Regions from separate parts of the Rhodococcus sp. SJ-3 genome, predicted to be linked through region 2. Evidence: riboswitches for the same ligand, from Rfam matches in the RefSeq annotation. Region 2 holds a riboswitch; the other holds the start of a gene.

Region 1 (9,146 bases), 2.6 Mb from region 2:
CCGCCCTGCTTCAGGCGTACTCGTCCGAGCGCCACAACGCGTGGGAGCAGAACGTTGCCAACGCAGGCAAGTCCACCCTCATCATGAGCCCGGGCAGCCACGGATACCGCACCACGCGCGACGCAGTCCTCGCGCTTGCAGTCGGTCGCCCCGAGTTCGGTCACCTGATCAATCCGCGTCAGTCCAGTGCCACCCACGCGCGACTGTCGCCGCTGACGTGGTCGGTGGCTCCGGGGACCGACGGTGTGCTGCCGGGTGATCCGGTCGAAGACCGCCGCGTGCGTATCGGCGGGGCCGACACCTCACTCAACGTCGCTCGCGGCACCGGTTTCGCGGTGCTCGGCTTCGGGCTCGACGAGGCGGGCAGCGCCGCGCTCGCCGCGGCCACGGCCGAGCTCGCAACAGCGCTGTCGCCCGAGAGCGTCCGCGCACTCGCAGTCGGCAGTGCCGAGGTGGACGGTGTGACCGTACTCGACGCCGCCGACCTCGCCGACGCGCTCGGCGCGAAGGCCGGCGACACTTTCGTGATCCGTCCCGACGGTCTTCTGCTGTGCCGCGTGCCTGTTGCAGGGCTGTCGGGTATCGCAGACGCGTTGCGCTCCGGTGCCGCTCCATCCGGCGACGCGTTGCCTGCCCGTCCGGCCGAGCAGGTCACCGAAGACGAGCAGCGTCGTGAGAACGTGTGGCTGGGGCTGTCGACTGCGCTCGACCAGGTCGACGAGAGCGATCGTGAAGGTTTCCTCACGCGTCTCGCCCTGATGCTCGGTTCGCAGGTCGACCACCGGCAGTTCGAGGAGGCCATTGCGGCTGCCTCGGACACCTCCCCGGTGCGGGTCGAGGAGCTTGTTCAGCAGGCCTGACGCCCGCTGCGATATGGCCGAACGTCACCTTCGTTCAGTTGGATTGGATGAAGGTGACGTTCGGCCGTTCCGGGCTCTTACCGGTCCGCTCGCCGAGCACGCTCGACGAGTCGTTCGAGCCGGAGGTCGGGGTGCTGACGAGGACATGTCGAGCACTTCACTCCGTGCGGGCCGTTGTACAGCAGACAACACGACACTCTGTGCACGAAAGTGTGCGGTGAGGACGAGGTATCCGCCATCACGGTCTGGAACCGTGGGTCCGGCAATCGAGGTCCCGGGAGCTGGTCCGAGATCCTCTGCACCATGGCGCGCGCGGCGTCCATCGCGTCGTTCGTCCGGCCCGTGGCCGAGCCTGCCCACAGGAACCGGGTCGCGAGGGAGTCGACTGCGACAGCCCAGAGTCGCCGCTCGCCTTTACCGCAGCGGCTCGCCATGAATTCGATTCCGGCGCCCAATGACTCGATCAGGGCGGCTTCCGGAGAAGTGGTGAGGACGCGAGTCGACCGCGCGCCCACCAGTCGTCCGTACATCTTCCGATTCGGTGAGAACGTGTCGTCCGATGTCGAGATCCCGCCTACCGCGACGAAGTCGGCGTCGCGCCCGGTCAGGGCCCGGCGGTGCAGGACCACATCCTGCATCGCCGGACTCAGGGCCGTGCCGGTCACGAACAGACTCGCGATCGTCGGGAGAACCAGTGAATTGCTGATCGCACGCCACAGCACCGTCCCCACGATCAACGGATCGTCGACCTGCCAGCGGTCGGCACGCAACTGCATCTCGTCCCCGATCCATTCCGGGTCGAGGACCGCCGACGCAGGGATCTCCTGAGACCCGGCATCCAGCATCAGGGGAGAATGCGCGCTCGCCGGGAGTGCGCTGATCAGCTCGGCCAGTACCGAGTCCGCGTTCACGTGTGGACCTTTCATCGTTCGCCGCCGGTCACTTCAACGCGCTGAGGTCCATGCGCGGCTCGATTCCACTCCGAGGCAGTAGGTTTGCCTCTTCCAATGCGATCCGCAGTTGCTCCGCGGTATCCATCATCAGTGCACCGCTGCGACCCATGTCGGTCGGCAGATTCAGAATGCGTCCCTGTGTCACCGCGTCCAACGAACGGGTTGCGGGATTCTCGGTGAGCAGAGCCAGTTTCGCTTCGAAAGCTCCGCTACCGTCGCCGGTGTCAGTGAGAACGATGAAGTCCGGGTCCGCGGCAGTCACGGACTCCCAGGACACCTTCGGACTCTTCTCGTCGACGTGGTCGAACGCATTACGAGCACCCGTCACGTCGATGATCGAGGTGAAGAGGTGCGGATTACCGGCGCTCGACACCCCTTCGTTCGATACCGAGGTGACGTACATGACGGTCGGAGCACCGTCCGCTCGTGGCGCCGACTCCATCTCCTCGCGGCGCTGCTGCAACTCGTCGATCTTCACGGCGGCGATATCGTCGTGGCCGACGATGCTCCCGATGTTCGACAGATCGGCGTACGCCTCGTCCCACGGCGACAGCGCGTCGAGCGAACCGGGCAGGCAGGTCGGGGTGACGGTGTACGCGGGAATGCCGAAATCGTCGTTCAGGCGTTCGGGCGTGATGTTCTTCTCCACGCTGAAACCCCATCCGTGGCCGGCCATCACCACGTCCGGTTTCTGGGCCTGGATGGTTTCGAGGTTGAAGGATTCTTCCGAGACGACCGGCAAGGCGTCGATACGCGCTGTGCCGTACATACCGCGAAGTTGGTCGAGCCGTGTGTTACGGATACCGCTGATCGCGGTGATCCGGTCGTCGGCCTCGAGGGCAAGCAGATTCAGGAGGATCTGACTGTCGTTGGCGTAGATCGCCTGTGCCGGCGAGGGGAAGGTGATCTGCTCTCCGCAGTTCTCGACGGTGACGTGACCGTCCGACGCAACCTCCTGCTGTTCGTCTGCGCTGCTGCAGCCGGCCAGCGTCATGGCTGCGGTGAGGAGGCCGACGGCCAGCGAGACCGGAGTCCTCGAACGAGGCAGGGTCTTCGAACGGGATGGGACGTACTCAGGCATGGTTCTCCGTGTGTGATCGGATCCGGGGCGAGTCGGTACCGAGCACCAGGTGCTGCCGTCCGGTCGCAGGATCGGTGAGTTGTGTTGCAGGAACGCCGAAGGCACGAGTGATCGTTGCTGGGGACAAGGCCTCGGATGCGTCGCCGTAGGTCGCGAGAGCGCCGTCGTGGAGGACGGCGACCCGATCGAAGTACGCCGCCGCGAGCGCGAGGTCGTGCATTGCGGCCACCACCGTGCAGCCGAGGCCGCGCAGTGTGTCGAGGAGGTGTATCTGATGGCGGATATCGAGATGGTTGGTCGGTTCGTCCAGGATCAGCAGGGACGATTCCTGAGCCAATCCACGAGCCAGCATGGCGCGGCGCCGTTCACCGCCCGAGAGTTGATCGCACCGGCGATCGACTGCGTGTGCCAATTCGACGGTGGTCAGTGCGCGCAGTGTGACCTCCCGATCGGATTCTTCTCCCAGGGACCAGGGTGGCCGATGGGGGATGCGGCCCATGGCGACCATCTCACCGAGCAAGAGGTCCTGAGGGGGTGTTTCCTCCTGACCGACATAGGCAATCGCTCGTGCCCGAGCACGTGGCGGAAGCGAATAGAGATCTCGGCCGTCGAGGGTGACGGTTCCCTCCGCGGGGGCGCGCAGGCCTGCGAGGGTTCGAAGCAATGTCGATTTACCGCTCCCGTTGATTCCCACCAGCGCCACCATGGAGCCGGCGGGGAAGTCGAGATCGATGCCGGACAGAATGTCCGATCCGGCGATCCGGCAGCGAACATTGCGCATCCGAATATGCATCAGTCACCGTCCGAAAAACTGTAGTGGCGGCGCCCCAGCAGGAAGAGGAACACCGGTGCCCCCACGAGACCGGTCATCACACCCAGGGGGAGTTCCTCCGGACTGAGCAGGACCCGAGCAGCGATGTCGATCCAGAGCAGGAACAGTGCGCCACCGAGTGCGGCCACAGGAAGCACCACCCGATGGCGTGCGCCCACCACGATCCTGGCGAGGTGCGGCATGATCAGGCCGACGAATCCGATTCCTCCGGACACCGAGACCAGCACGCCGACAAGAATCGACGACAAAGCGAAGAGTCCCAGTCGGAGCCCCCGCACCGGCACACCGAGTGCTCTGGCCACGTCCGGTCCGCTTGCCAGCGCGTCGAGCCATGAATGGAGTGCGAACAGGATCGCGGCAGACGCAACCACGACGAGCAGGGCAGGGAGAATCTGCACCCACATCGCACCCGCCACGCTTCCGAGGGTCCAGTGCAGGACCGACCGAACGGCATCGCGGTCATCACTGAGGAAGACCAGGAAGCTGGAGACGGACGAGAACGCCGAGGCCATGACCACGCCGGTGAGAATGAGACGGAGTGGGGTCAGGCCCCCCTGTGCAATGGAGATGCCGAAGACCGCGGCTCCGGCGACCATGGCGCCGATCAGGGCGCCCAACGACAATGCCCACACACCGATAGTGGTCAGGACACCGAACATGATGACGAGAGTGGCCCCGACGCCGGCACCGGCGGAGATACCCAGAAGATAGGGATCGGCCAGCGGATTTCGCACCAGGGTCTGCATTGCGGCCCCGGCCATGGCCAGGCCTGCACCGACGATGAGCGCCATCAGGATGCGGGGAGCACGAAGTTCCCAGATGATCGTGTCGTACACCGGGTCGGGGCCGACCCCACCGGTGAAATGTGCTCGCACCACGTCCCATGTGGCGGACAGCGGCACCGGCTCGGACCCGAAGGTCAGCGACATGAATCCGCTGAGGACGATCGCGAGGGCGAGGACGACCAGGAGCGGGATCGCCGGAATTCGTGTGTGCTGCGGTGGCGTGGTGCGCTGAGGTGACTTCGCGACCTCGAGCAACTCAGCACCCCGACGGTGCGGACTCCGTGACCTGTCGTGGGGTCGGTAGGTCGCTTCGTGCGGAGGCGTGAACACGAATGGGGAGGGCGGTGCCATCGGTCTGGGCGCGCATCGATCGTTCTCTCGTATCAGGGGCCCAATCGCGAGGCCCACGTGTGTGATTCGGTGAGCCAGCAGGTCTTCGGACTCAGGGTCGTTCCGACAGGGCGCCTTCCCGGACCGATTCCGGTCCAGTGGCACGTGCCCTGTCGGTCGCCTTCACCGCTGCGCGACAGTTCCGGAGTTGCACCGGATTCCCTTGCATTTCTGATGCACGTACTGCATCAGGGCTGCGTCTGACTCGTGGAGAACGTAACACAGGCGTAACAATGGCCGTGGGTCCGGACCCGCTGTGCGAGATCCGGGGTCCACGGCGTCGATCTACCGGTGACGACCGTCAGCGGAGTGCGTCGAGCGCCTCCGCGATCGGTGTGTCGCCGTTGTTGAACTCGATCATGCGACCGGCGGTCTCGGGACGCTCGAGCACTGCAGCGATCACGGCGGCGACATCGGCGCGCGAGACCTGCCCCTTGTCTCTCGCACCCTGACCCTCGATCTCGATCCGTCCGGTCGGGGGATCCAGGGTGAGGGCGCTCGGCCCGAGAATGGTCCACTCGAGATCGGTGCCGCGCAGGTGTGTATCGGCGGCGGCCTTCGCCTCTGCGTACGGATGGAAACTGTTGTCCTCGGGCACACCGTGGTCGGGTCTCGCCCCGAAGTACGACACCATCACGTACCGCCGCACGCCTGCCTCCTGCGCGGCTGTCATCGATGCGATCGCGGCATCACGGTCCACGGCGTACGTGCGGGCGGGGTTGCCGCCGCCCGCACCCGCCGACCACACCACCGCATCGTGGCCCTGCAGCAGGTCGGACAGCGCCGCGATGTCGAGTTGCTCGACGTCGGCCACCACCGGCGTGCCTCCTGCGGCGCGTACGTCGTCGGCGTGGTCGGGGTTGCGAATGAACGCACTGGTCTCGTGGCCGGAGTCGGCGAGTAACCGCTCGAGGTGCAGCGCGACCTTGCCGTGTCCGCCGAAGAGTGCGATGCGTGCCATGTCGAGTGCTCCTTGTGTCCGGGGATCGGGTGCGTCTCCCAGCATGCCTTCCTTCCGATATCCGCGCGCGAAGAAGGCACGCACACTCGGTCGACGCCTGGGGCCTGCCTCTTCTGTTCGCGCGCGGAGTTGCCGGAGTGGCCGGACACGGCAGGCGATCGCTACCTGGACGGCGTGTGCGCAGACAGTGACCCGGCGGCACTCGACTTCGGCATACGCGGATTGTGTTCGGAGGATGCAGGCTGTTCGGGCGTGGAGCCGAGCAGTACCGACATCATCACCGCATGGATCCGCGGCGCCTGTTGCCGCACGGCGTTGGGACCGAGGAACACACCCAGATCGGGAACGAGGTTGAGCGCTGCGTACAGAAGGAAGCGTGATTCGACGCTCGAGAGTTCGGGGCGTACCTCGTTGAGGAGGGTGGCCCATTGTTCGACGTCGAGTCGCTGGCGCATACGTAGATCTGCCCGCGGTCCGGGAGGCACATTGATCAGCTCCGCAAAGTACACGGACATCAACTCCCGCTGCGAGATGCAGAGCTCGATATACACCGTGGCAAGTGCTTCGAGGCCGTCTCGTGGGCTCGAGGTCCGCTGAAGTGCCGACTCGATCGAGGTCTCGAGCCGGTCGATCGCACGGTAGAAAGCGGCTGCGAGGATATCGGCCTTCGATGGGAAGTATCGGTAGACGCCCGACGCGGGCAGGCCTACGGTCGAGGCGATCTCCTCCACTCCGATTTCCGCGTACCCCTCCCGATGGAAGAGTTCGATCGCCGATTGCAGAAGATCCTCGCGCATGTTGTTCACCGACGACGGGTGGCGCGCAGCGGTGGGTATCGACGAAATGGGTTCTTCCGAAGAGAGATCCGACCGGGACAGTGCCACACATGCATCGACGAGGATGTGCTCGATGCGGCGCGGAGCCAGGGTGAGGCTGTGCGCAGTGATACTGCCGATTGCGCTGAGCATCGCGGCAACGAGCACGAACGTGTCCGTGCTGGAAATATCCGGGCGGATGAGGCTCACACATTCCCCGATCCTGCGGTTGACCTCCCATGCGCGCCGACGGATGGGAGAGCGATCCTCCGGTCGTAGGTACCGGCGTTCCCAGCGGTAGATACCTGCGGTGCGCCGGTTGGCGATCGTGGTGCCGATGATGGCGCAGAGATGCGCGCGGAGCTCGTCCGTAGCCGATTCGGCGTGGCCCGTCGGTGAGCTCTCGAGAGCGGACTCCAGGGCGTCCAGGAGTATGAGAGCAGAGTTGAGGAAGAGTGCGTACTTCCCCGGAAAGTGGCGGTACAGAGCGGATTTGGTGATTCCGACCTCGTCGGCGATGTCTTCGACACTCACGCCGTGGTAGCCACGTTCGCTGAAGGCGATCGCGGCCGCAGTGGCGATCTGGTCTCGCCGGTTCTTCGGCCGCGATCTGCGCTCGGCCTGAGGGGAGGGAGTCTTGCCGACCACGCGCACCTACTTCTGTTGCTCGGGCTGCCCTGGCTGCGATGCGGCGGGCATCTCTCTTCGGGCGAGCATACGCTGCTTGCAGCGGCGAACCATCATGCACATGTGAACCGTTGTTTGCTGTCATATGTGTGCAGAAACGCGAGACGGGCAGCATAATCCTAGTTCAGGGCGGGGTTGTGGTTCTCGTGTCCGATGGATAGCTCTTCGGAATGACCGTTCACAAAACTCTATCGTTTCGAATGCGGCGGTGATACCGTCCCCGGCGAGCACCCTGCGTCGAGGTGCTTTCCGCGATCCGGATCCGTTGTCCCTACTGATTGCTGGAGGCCCGTCCGGTGTTCGACACTGCACGCAGGGTTCTGTCCTACGAGATGTCCGTGGCCGAATTCATCGGTCTGGTCGTTCTGATCGCCATTCCGTACGGATTGATCGGAGTGATCTGGACTCTCACCCACACCTCGCACCTTGCGGACATGGAAGGTGTCGATCTGGTGATCTCGTTCCTGGGCTCGATCGTGTGCTGGCCTGTTCTGACGTTCTCCGACGTGTGCATGACGTGAACGGCGAACTCGCCGCACGCTGAAGGGTATGGCGGCTCGTGTTCTGTACGACTGTTCTCCTGTGGCATCCGATCGCCTCTCGCGATCGTTGTGGCATGTGCGAGTGATGGGCGGCGGGCAATAGTAGAACAGACTGGCACCAAGCATGTTTCGTCGGCCGTCCCCACCGGGGCATGCCGAGACGCAGGGCGTGGAAGGCGCGCTCTATAACCTAGAATGAGTGTTCACTTGAACCTTGTCGGTCGGAGACTTGTGTGCCACACTTCACTGCAAATCGAAGACTGTTTCCGGTGGTGTTGCCGATGTGCTCGGTTACCGGATGGGGGTGATCCGCGTGTGCGGAGAACGGTTGTGGGGTGCGAAATGAAGGGATTCAGTAGATGACCTACGAGCTGCCGGCATCGCGCGGTCCGGTTCGCGACGTCGCGACCGAGGGTGGTTTCCTGATCGGGTTCGCCGTGCAGTCGCTGGTCGTCCTGATGGTTGCCATCATCCGACGACGACTGTCGCTGCACGAAACCGTCACGCAGACCCTGTTCATCGGACGGGTGTGCACCGGACCGTCTCTGCTGCTGATGATTCCGGTCGGCGTATTCATCGCCGTGTCGGTCGGCGAACTCGCCGGACGGATCGGGGCCGGTGGTTACTCGGGCGCGGTCGTCGCTTTCATCATCGTCGGCCAGGCATCGGCGCTCGTGTGTGCACTCATGCTTGCGGGTGTCGCCGGATCGGCGATCTGCACAGATCTCGGGTCACGCAAGATCCGCGAAGAGATCGACGCGATGGAAGTAATGGGACTCGACGTCCTCGAACGTCTTGTGGCGCCGCGACTCGTCGGTGCCGTCGTAGTGTCTCTCGCGCTGTGTTCGATGGTCACTCTCGGTGGTGTCGCCGCATGCTGGCTGTATCACATCTATGTGCAGCACCTACCCGCCGGAACATTCATGGCGACATTCTCGGAATACGGACGACCAGCTGATTTCGTTATGGCACTGGTGAAATCAGCGGTCTTCGGTTTGCTCTCCGCCCTCGTGGCGACGTTCAAGGGACTGCACACGAAAGGCGGCCCGCGCGGCGTCGCTGACGCGGTGAACGAGGCGGTCGTGATCGCGTTCGCACTCGTGTTCATCGTCAACACCGCGCTGTCTGCCCTGTACACGGTCATCGTTCCAGCTGTCGGTGAGTTCGCATGACACTTGCAACACGTGAACCGATCGCGGGTGCGACACGGGCGGTGGGGCGTGTCGGCGACAACCTCGCG
Region 2 (9,146 bases):
TGCGAGACTTGTTCCAGTGTGGTAATCGGGGTCGTTGTCATGTGTGTCGTCATCCCACCCATCTCCTGTATCTGCTCGTCTACCAGCATACGCGGGATACGCGGGATCTGCGTGATATGGAGGAGGTGCTGCATGGTGGGCTGCTCGCCATCGACGCCCGTATCCCGATTTCGCGGACGCCGACGGATACGAACGCGAGGCGGAAGCTCAGGGTCTCGGCGACGAGCGTGGACGGGCAGCTCGTCGACGCCGCGCACGTCAAGCTGGCGCTTGCCGTTCTGGAACAGGCGGAACGCCGCCGACCGAAGCGCCTTCGCGACGGGAACGGCGGCCGTGGCACTCCTCGACATCCGCATGCCGGGGATGGATGGAATGGAGGCGCGCGTATCGTCTGCGCCGAGACTCCGTCGCGGGTGGTCATGCTCACGACGTTCGATCAGGACGAGTGCATCGTCGATGCGCTGCGTGCCGGCGCCAGTGGTTTCCTCCTCGAGGACGTCAGACGCGACGACCTCGTGTACATGCTCTACGGGTTGCGGCAGCAGAGTCGCTCCTGGCACGTCTGTCACCCGCACGCTCATCGAGGCCTTCGCCTCCGGCGCGGCCGCCCTCCCGCTACAGCCCTCGCGACTCGGTCTGTTGACCGCCCGTGAGGTCGAGACGCTGCGGTTGCTGGGTGCGGGGTTGTCCAATGCGGAGATCGCGGTGTCCCTCCTCCCTGCGTGACCGGGTCCAGGCCGTCATCGCCGCATATGAAACGGGTCTCATCCGCCCGGGAACCGGTTCTGCTTGAACGCCCACGCGGAACGTGGGTCGGAAGGGTCACACGCGCTCACGTGCAGAAGCGCCGCAGTGCGTGGTTCCGGTGGCAGTCGCCACCGGAACCACGCAGGAGCCGCACCGATTACCAGAGACGCGCGGATGCCAGTTCTGCACCCTTGGTGAGCGATTCGAGCTTCGCCCACGCGATCTGCGGGTGGATTCGACCGCCCAGACCGCAGTCCGTCGAGGCGATCACGTTCTCGGGGCCGACGACACTCGAGAACCGCTCGATCCGGTCCGCGACGAGTTCGGGATGCTCGACCACATTCGTGGCGTGACTGATCACGCCCGGCACGATCTGCTTGCCGTCGGGTAGCGTCACGTCTTCCCAGACCCGCCATTCGTGCTCGTGACGGACGTTCGCGGCCTCGAGCGAATACGAACCGGCATCGATCGTCAGCATCGTCTCGACGAGGTACTTGAACTCGAGGTCCGTGGTGTGCGGCCCGTGCCAGCTGCCCCAGCACAGGTGGAAACGGATCCGGTCCTGTGGCAATCCGCGCAGTGCATGGTTGAGTGCCTCGATGCGGATGCGGGTGAAGGCGAGATAGTCCTCCACCGTCGGTTCCGGGTTGATCTGATCCCAGTTCTCGGCGATCGACGGATCGTCGATCTGCAGGATCATTCCGGCATCGATGATCGCCTGGTACTCCTCGCGCATCGCGTCCGCGCATGCCCAGATGAACTCTTCTTCGGATTTGTAGTACTCGTTCCCGATCCGCGATGCGCTACCGGGCGAGAGCGAGGTGATGAAGCCGTTGTCTGCACCGGACGCGGACAGGGCGACTTTCAGGTTCGCGATGTCCGATGCGATCGCATCATGTCCGGTGTAGGTGACGGGGCCCGTCGCGGTCGGAAACACCGGTGCCTCGTCGCCGACGGAGACACCGCTCCTCGGGTCGCCGTACGCGTCGGCGAACTTCGTCCAGTCGCGTCGGTCCGGGAACGTCGTGAGCTGCACGTTGCCCGGAGTCGACCGGGCAGGCTCGCCGCCGAACGGCCCACCTTCGGCCAGTTCCAGCCCGGACACGCGCTGGAACGAGTACGACCACCAGGCACCGTAGTCGACGGCCGAAGACATCGCCTTTCCGTACTCACCGTCGCCGGGAGTGGTGATCCCGAGGTCGACCTGGCGACGGACCAAGGCCTCGACCTGTCCGGCGAGTAGTTCCGAGTACTCGGTCGTCGTGTCGAGTCTGAACCCGTCTGCGGCCTCCCGGCGTGCCCGGTTGGCGGCCACCAGTTCGTCGGTGCGAGGGAGGCTCCCGGCGTGGGTGGTGCGAATGTGTTTGGTGCTCATGGTGATCGAGTTCTTTCTGGGAATCGTTATCGGTCGAGCTCGGATCGAACTGTTGCCGCCGCGGCGACGAGGTTCGTCAACGACGCCGTGACTTCGTCGGTGCCGCGCGTCTTGAGGCCGCAGTCCGGGTTGACCCACAGGCGCTCGGCCGGAACAGCGCGCAGCGCCTCACGGAGAGACTCGGCGATCTCGTCCTCACTCGGAACACGCGGTGAGTGGATGTCGTAGACGCCGGGACCCACGCCGAGATCGAATCCGACTGCGTTGAGGTCGTCGAGAACCTCCATGTGTGAACGTGCAGCCTCGATGGAGGTGACGTCGGCATCGAGTTCGGCGATAGCCTCGATGACCTCGCCGAATTCGGAGTAGCACAGGTGGGTGTGGATCTGGGTCGAATCCGCCACGCCCGACGTCGCGAGCCGGAAGGCTCCCACAGCCCACTTCAGGTACTCGGCCTGCTCGGAGACGCGGAGCGGCAACAACTCTCGCAGTGCGGGCTCGTCGACCTGGATGATGCGGACTCCTGCGGCCTGCAGGTCCACCGTCTCGTTGCGTATGGCCAGGGCGATCTGATCGGCGGTGTCGGCAAGGGACTGGTCGTCGCGGACGAACGACCACGCAAGGATCGTCACGGGACCGGTGAGCATGCCCTTGACCGGCTTCTCGGTGAGCGACTGAGCGTAGGTGATCCACTCGACGGTCATGGCGTCGGGGCGCGCGACGTCGCCGTAGAGGATCGGCGGACGCACGCAACGGCTGCCGTAGGACTGGACCCAGCCGTTCTCGGTTGCGAAGAAACCGTCCAGTTGCTCGGCGAAATACTGCACCATGTCGTTTCGCTCCGGCTCACCGTGCACGAGCACGTCGATTCCGAGCTTTTCCTGCAGGGAGACCACCTCGGCGATCTCGTCACGCATCTGCTGCACGTACTCGGCCCGCTCGATCTCGCCCTTACGCAGTGCAGCGCGGGCAACGCGGATCCGGGTGGTCTGCGGGTACGACCCGATCGTCGTGGTCGGCAGCAAAGGCAGGTCGAGGTGCTGCTGCCGGATCTCGCGGCGCTGATCGGCCGACGTGCGACTGCGATCCCCCGTGATCGAGTCGAGCATGCCGCGCACCTGGTTGTTGCGCAGACGAGGATCGGACGCGCGCAGCTCGGCGGCGGCACGAGCCGCGTCGAGCTCGGACGCCACGGCGTCGCGGCCACTGCGCAGCGCGGTCGACAGCGTGGCCACCTCGGCGAGCTTCTCCGCACCGAACGCCAGCCACGCGCGCAGCGACTCGTCGAGGCCTGATTCTGCCTCGACCGTGTACGGAACGTGCAGCAACGAGCACGAGGACGACACCGCCACCGAACCCGTCGAGCCGAGCAGTGTCGCGAGGGCCGCCAGCGCCTTCTCCAGGTCGGTGCGCCACACGTTGCGGCCGTCCACCACACCCGCCACGATCAGTTTGTCCGACAGAGTAGGCAGTCCGGCGATGCCGGCCGCGTCACCTGCGACGAGGTCGACTGCGAGGCCTTCGACACCGGTGCGGGCGAGCGCAGCGAGCGCCGGACCGAGGTTGCCGAAGTAGGAGGCGACGAGGATTGCGGGACGGTCCTGCGCCTGCGAGAGCGTGCCGTACACCTGCTCGACCGCGGCGACGGTCGCGTCGTCGAGATCGCGGACGAGTGCGGGTTCGTCGAGCTGCACCCACTCGGCCCCGGCGGCGGCGAGCTGCGCCAGCAGATCCCGGTAGAGCGGGACGAGTTCACCGACGCGGTCGAGCAGCGGGCCTTGCCCGTCGACGGCCTTCGACAGCAGCAGGAACGTCAGTGGTCCGACGACAACCGGGCGGGCAGGAATACCGAGCGCACGGGCCTCGGCGACCTCGCCGAGAACCTTCGAGGTGTCGAGGGCGAAGACGGTGTCCGGGCCGATTTCCGGCACGAGGTAGTGGTAGTTGGTGTCGAACCACTTCGTCATCTCGAGCGGTGCGACGTCGTCGTTGCCTCGCGCTGCGGCGAAATAGCGGTCGAGGTCGTCGGCGATTCCTGACACACGAGGCGGCAGTGCGCCGAGCATGGCTGCGGTGTCGAGAACGTGGTCGTAGTACGAGAACGTGTTGACAGGGATCGAGTCGAGCCCGGCATCGCGCTGTGCGGCCCAGGTGTCGACGCGCAGATCGGCAGCGACCTTATCCAGGGCGTCGCGATCGATCTTTCCGGCCCAATAGGATTCGACGGCTTTCTTGAGCTCGCGGTTCGGTCCGATCCGTGCGGATCCGAGAACGGTGGCGTGGAAGGCCGGTGCAGAGGATGTAGACACTGGTGGTACTCCGGTGGTCGGTCCGTGGTGGCCTACCGCCCGTTGGGTGCACGAATCCGACCGAGCCCAGTCGACTCCGATCCAGCCGGAGCGAAAGAATGCGATGCCGGTCCGCGCGCCCTGTCCACGAGGCGGCACACCGCCGGGCACGGCGTGCCCGGCGCAGATGGCAGGTCTTCGGACTTGCAAGCGCCCGGGCCTGTGGGCCCGTACCTAGTGGCCGTCGCTTCCCGGGATGATGCCCAGTGCTGATGACGGCGGTCGTTCCTGCATACCGCTGCGGGACAGTCCCGGATTCTCACCGGGTTCCCTCTCCGCATCCCGATCGAGGATGCGTCGACGCCGCCACGGTCTTCGGGGCTCCTCACGACCGGCACGGCGAACCAACTACATCCCGGAGTATAGCCACGTCCTCGTTCGAATGGGCAATCGCTGAAGCGGAACGGCTACAACGCAATCAGACAGATACCGCCCTTCCCAAGGGTTGTATCTGTCTGCGCGGGTTGTAGTTTCGTCGGTGCGTTCCTGTCGGCTGTGCTGGTCAGGAGTGGCGAAAGCCTTTACCGGTGCGGTCGCGGGGATCCGGCTCCAGGCCGAGGAACTCCGAGCGGATCCGATCCCACGCCTCGAGGTGCTCCCACACAGGTGCCTCGGTCAGTTGCTGCATGTTGGTGAGGAACGGGGTGGGCAACATGACAGTGAGCATCTGCTCGTCGCGGCCGTTGAACAGGCGTACACCCCACGATGTCGGGGCGTCGTCCTTGCCGATCCTGCGGTACAACTCGGCGCGGCTGCAGCGGCGGATACGGCCGAGTTCCGGGCCGCTCGCGGTGTGCTCGCCGATGCACAGATGGAAATGCCAGCGACCGAAGTCGACGGTCGCATACCCGTCGTACATCGAGATCTTCTTCGGAGCGTTGGGCGCGGCGACCTCGAGCGCCGAACCTTCGATGAGCAGGCCGAACCACATGTCGTTCCAGTACTCGTCGAACAGCAGCCGGATCAGACGCAGCAGTGAGTCCTCGTCGGTGGGAAGTGCCCAGCGCTGTTCGCGACCGCCGTCCTCGGTGTCGACGATCTCGGGGTCGAATACGACTGTCACAGAATCTCCTTCGTCGATGTTTTCGGTGGGCTGGGGAAGACGCAGTCGCCGCACACTCCGCCCCCGGGGACGCGGTAGTACAGGCAGCAACTGCGACGCCGGCCGGTCGAGCGAACCAGCGCGCCGGCCAGACGGGGATCGTCCAAGAGCGTGTCGATGTGTGTCTGCGCTGCTTCACCGATCACTCGTCCGGCCCCGATGAGCGCAGACGCGGAGTTCCCCCACATCAACCCGGGGGCGACGATGTCGCTCCACGCCTCGATAAGCGGTTCGAGCTGGTCATCGAGAACTTCACCGGTGGCCGAACCGAATTCGGGGTCGACGATGTGCAGACGCAGACCCCCGTCGTTGCGCCACAGCAACGTCTCCGGGTCGAGCCGGATGCATCGGCCGGAGTCCACGACCGAGCCCAACGCAACGGACCACATTCGTGCGGCGTAGCCGAAGAACAGAGTCGACGCGGCCACTCGCGTCTCCCCGGTTCCCATTCGGTGCGCCGTGTCCGACACCAGAGGATCGCGAACCGTACAGTCGCGCAGCGCAGAGGTCGGTTGCCACCGGCTGTCCGATACCGGACCGGTGCTCACCGCGAAGTAGGGACTCAGCGCGGCGATGCGTTCGAGTACTGCAGCAGCATCAGGCACGGCTGTCCTCCGGTTCGAGGTCGAACACCAGTGTGCGCGGATCGAAGCGCATCCGCCCACGATCGAATGCTGCCCCGATACGCCCTGATTCGGCCAGCGCAGCGGGGGAGTCGCAGGTCAGTGTCCGGTCGCCGTCGAGCAACCACATCCGGTCCGACACACGCAGCGCGAGTTCGAGTTCGTGGGTGGACATGATCACGGCCAGGTTCTGTTCACGAGCGAGCCGACGTAGCACGTCGACGAGCTCGACCCTCGAGGGAACGTCGAGAAACGATGTCGGTTCGTCGAGTACGAGCAGCGAGGGATCCTGAGCGAGCGCGCGGGCAGTGAGCGTGCGTTGCCGTTGCCCATCGGACAGCTCGCTGAACTGCCGGGACGCCAGTTCTGCCGCGCCGACCGCGTCGAGCGCCCAGTCGACCGCGGCCTTGTCCTCCGGTGAGAGCCGTGCGTTGGCCGGGAGGTGCGGTGTGCGTCCCAGGGACACGAGTTCGCGCACTGTCAGCAGACCGGGATCGATACGTTCGGTCAGGACCACGGAGATGCGGGTCGCGAGGTCTGCGGGACGGATCGACGACAAGTCGTCGCCGTCGATCAGGACCTGCCCGCGCAGCGCCGGTTGCAGTCCGCACAGGGTGCGGAGCAACGTCGACTTCCCTGCTCCGTTGGGGCCGACCAGCGCGGTGAGTTCACCGCGGCGCGCGACGGCATCGAGACCGGTCGCGATCTCGGTGACGCCGCTGCTCCGCAACGCGCGGCGGCGTGTGTAGCCGATCGTCACCTCGCGCAGTTCCACACCGTTCGTCAGTCTGTTCACAAGGCCGCTCCCAGCGCTCCACGCCGGCTGCGCACGAGGACGATGATGACGACCGGCGCGCCGACGAGTGCGGTCACCGCATTGAGCGGGAACACCGTGTCGGTGCCGGGCATCTGGCTGGCCACACCGCACACCAACGCCACCACCGCACCGAACAGTGCGACTCCGGGCAGCAGTACTCGATGATCGGAAGTGCCGAATGCCATGCGCGACAGGTGCGGAACGATGAGACCGAGGAATCCGATGGGCCCGCAGAAGGCAGTGGTGACGCCTGCGAGCAGTGCGGCCGACACCACCGTCGTCAACCGGACGACGCGGATATCGATGCCCATGGAGCGGGCGTATCCCTCACCGAGGAGCAGCGCGTTCAGTGCCCGCACCGTCAGGAGCGCCACGGCTGTGCCCCCGATCACCACGGGTATCAGCAACTTCAGATCCGACCATGTGGTCGCGGTGAAACTGCCCAGGCCCCATACGAGGAACTGCTGAGCGCGCTGCGGGTCGGCGTAGACCAGGAGTACGGAGACGACCGCTGTGGTCGCCGATCCGAGCATCACACCGATGAGCAGCAGTGTCACTGCCGAACGCACCCACCGCGACAACACCACGATCAGCATCAACACGGCCGCTGCGCCGAGCGCTGCAGCGATGACGACTCCCGTGCGGCCGAGCCCGGCGAGATTCGCTGTGAATCCACTGGCTCCGCCGCCACCGGCCACGACGACGATCGCAACACCGAGACTCGCACCCGAGCTCGCGCCAAGGATGTACGGGTCGGCGAGGGCGTTGCGGAACAGGGTCTGCATCTGCAGACCGGCGATGCCGAGTGCCGCGCCCACCGCGATCGCGGTGAGCGTGCGGGGCAGCCGTAGGTCGTGGATGACCATGCCCCAGCGAGGATTCTGCGCGTCCTGCCCGATCAGGACGCGCAGAGTTTCGTCGAGAGGCACCGTGACCGACCCCACCGTCACCGATACCACGGTGGCGACCACGAGCGCGGCGACGAGCGCGGAGAACGCCACCGCCACCCGCCGGGCGCGGACGGGGGGAGCAGAGTTCTCAGCGACCGCAGGTGCTGCGCCGAGCACGGTGGTCATGCCGGCAATTGCTGGTAGAACGTGAACTTGTGATCGGGCAGCAGTTCGGGATGCAGGATCGCTACGAGGTCGGACAGGACCAGGTCGGGTCGGAGCACGCCACGCTCGTAGTAGTCGTTGCCGCCGCCCGGCCCGAGGGCTTTGTTCGCGTTCCATACCTGACCGGTGCCGACCGCTGCGAGTTCGCCGTAGCGTTCGTCGTCGGCGAGGGCGTCACCGATGGAGGTCCAACTGTTGACGACGAGCCAGGTGGGGGCGTCGGAGGACTCCGCGATCACGGCTTCGAAGTCGAGGGGTAGCGACCCGGTGCTGGTGACGTCCTGCCACGGCCACGTGGCCCCGGCATCGCTGAACAGGCGGCCCATGTAGCTGCCGCCCGACGACATGTACCAGGTGCCCTGCGACATACCGCCGAGCAGCGCCGGTGCGGGCTCTGCTCCCGCAGCCTTGTCGGCGACCTCCAGGTAGTCGCTGCGGATACCGTCGTAGACCTCTTCGGCGCGGGCTTGCGTGCCCGTCAGGGCGGCCATCACCTTGATCCACTCGGCGCGACCCAGCGGTGACGATTCGAGCCACTCGGCGTTCGCGACCACACCGATCCCGGCTTCACGCAGCTGCGTGTATGCGGGGTCGTCCATTCCGCCGGTCATCACGACGTCGGGTGCGGCAACCACGACGGCTTCGGTGTCGATCGTGCCGCCGGACGCGTACTCGGTGACATCACCGGCGGCGATGCGGTCGACGACCGCGGTGTCGCTGACCATGGATCCATTGGACACACCGGTGAGGACGTCGAGCACGTCGAGTTCGGTGACGAGCGGAAGGTGCGTGGTCGAACCGGAATACAAGCTCGAGATCGGCACCGTGATCTGCTGGGCATCGGCCAGTTCTGCGGACAGTTCCGGAGCGGGTGCACCACACTTGACCAGCACGTACGATTCGGGGGAGCCGCCGGGGAACGGTTCCTCCACGGTGAGTACCTGGTAGCTGTTCTCGTAGGTGATCGAGAAGTTCTCGGCATCGACGATCTCGGACTTGTCGGGGAAGTAGTCGACTGT

What was found. A riboswitch is a leader RNA that binds a small molecule or an ion and turns the genes downstream of it on or off. The one in region 2 is predicted to bind cobalamin.
Region 1: another riboswitch for cobalamin. It lies ahead of ACTDXD_RS19035 (FecCD family ABC transporter permease); the one in region 2 lies ahead of metE (5-methyltetrahydropteroyltriglutamate--homocysteine S-methyltransferase).

What each region holds. Positions count from the first base shown of each region.
Region 1 is NZ_CM123306.1:4,075,655-4,084,800, forward strand. It holds gene ACTDXD_RS19015 (FAD-dependent oxidoreductase) at 1-860, shown strand, start outside; gene ACTDXD_RS19020 ((2Fe-2S)-binding protein) at 938-1,771, opposite strand; gene ACTDXD_RS19025 (ABC transporter substrate-binding protein) at 1,800-2,894, opposite strand; gene ACTDXD_RS19030 (ABC transporter ATP-binding protein) at 2,887-3,675, opposite strand; gene ACTDXD_RS19035 (FecCD family ABC transporter permease) at 3,687-4,766, opposite strand; cobalamin riboswitch at 4,922-5,104, opposite strand; gene ACTDXD_RS19040 (SDR family oxidoreductase) at 5,203-5,862, opposite strand; gene ACTDXD_RS19045 (TetR/AcrR family transcriptional regulator) at 6,024-7,325, opposite strand; gene ACTDXD_RS19050 (hypothetical protein) at 7,697-7,885, shown strand; gene ACTDXD_RS19055 (MlaE family ABC transporter permease) at 8,266-9,078, shown strand; gene ACTDXD_RS19060 (ABC transporter permease) at 9,075-9,146, shown strand, end outside.
Region 2 is NZ_CM123306.1:859,877-869,022, reverse strand. It holds gene ACTDXD_RS03955 (helix-turn-helix domain-containing protein) at 1-569, opposite strand, end outside; gene ACTDXD_RS03950 (cobalamin-independent methionine synthase II family protein) at 905-2,122, opposite strand; gene metE (5-methyltetrahydropteroyltriglutamate--homocysteine S-methyltransferase) at 2,149-4,431, opposite strand; cobalamin riboswitch at 4,583-4,787, opposite strand; gene ACTDXD_RS03940 (DUF7676 family protein) at 4,973-5,533, opposite strand; gene ACTDXD_RS03935 ((2Fe-2S)-binding protein) at 5,530-6,177, opposite strand; gene ACTDXD_RS03930 (ABC transporter ATP-binding protein) at 6,170-6,991, opposite strand; gene ACTDXD_RS03925 (FecCD family ABC transporter permease) at 6,988-8,088, opposite strand; gene ACTDXD_RS03920 (ABC transporter substrate-binding protein) at 8,085-9,146, opposite strand, start outside.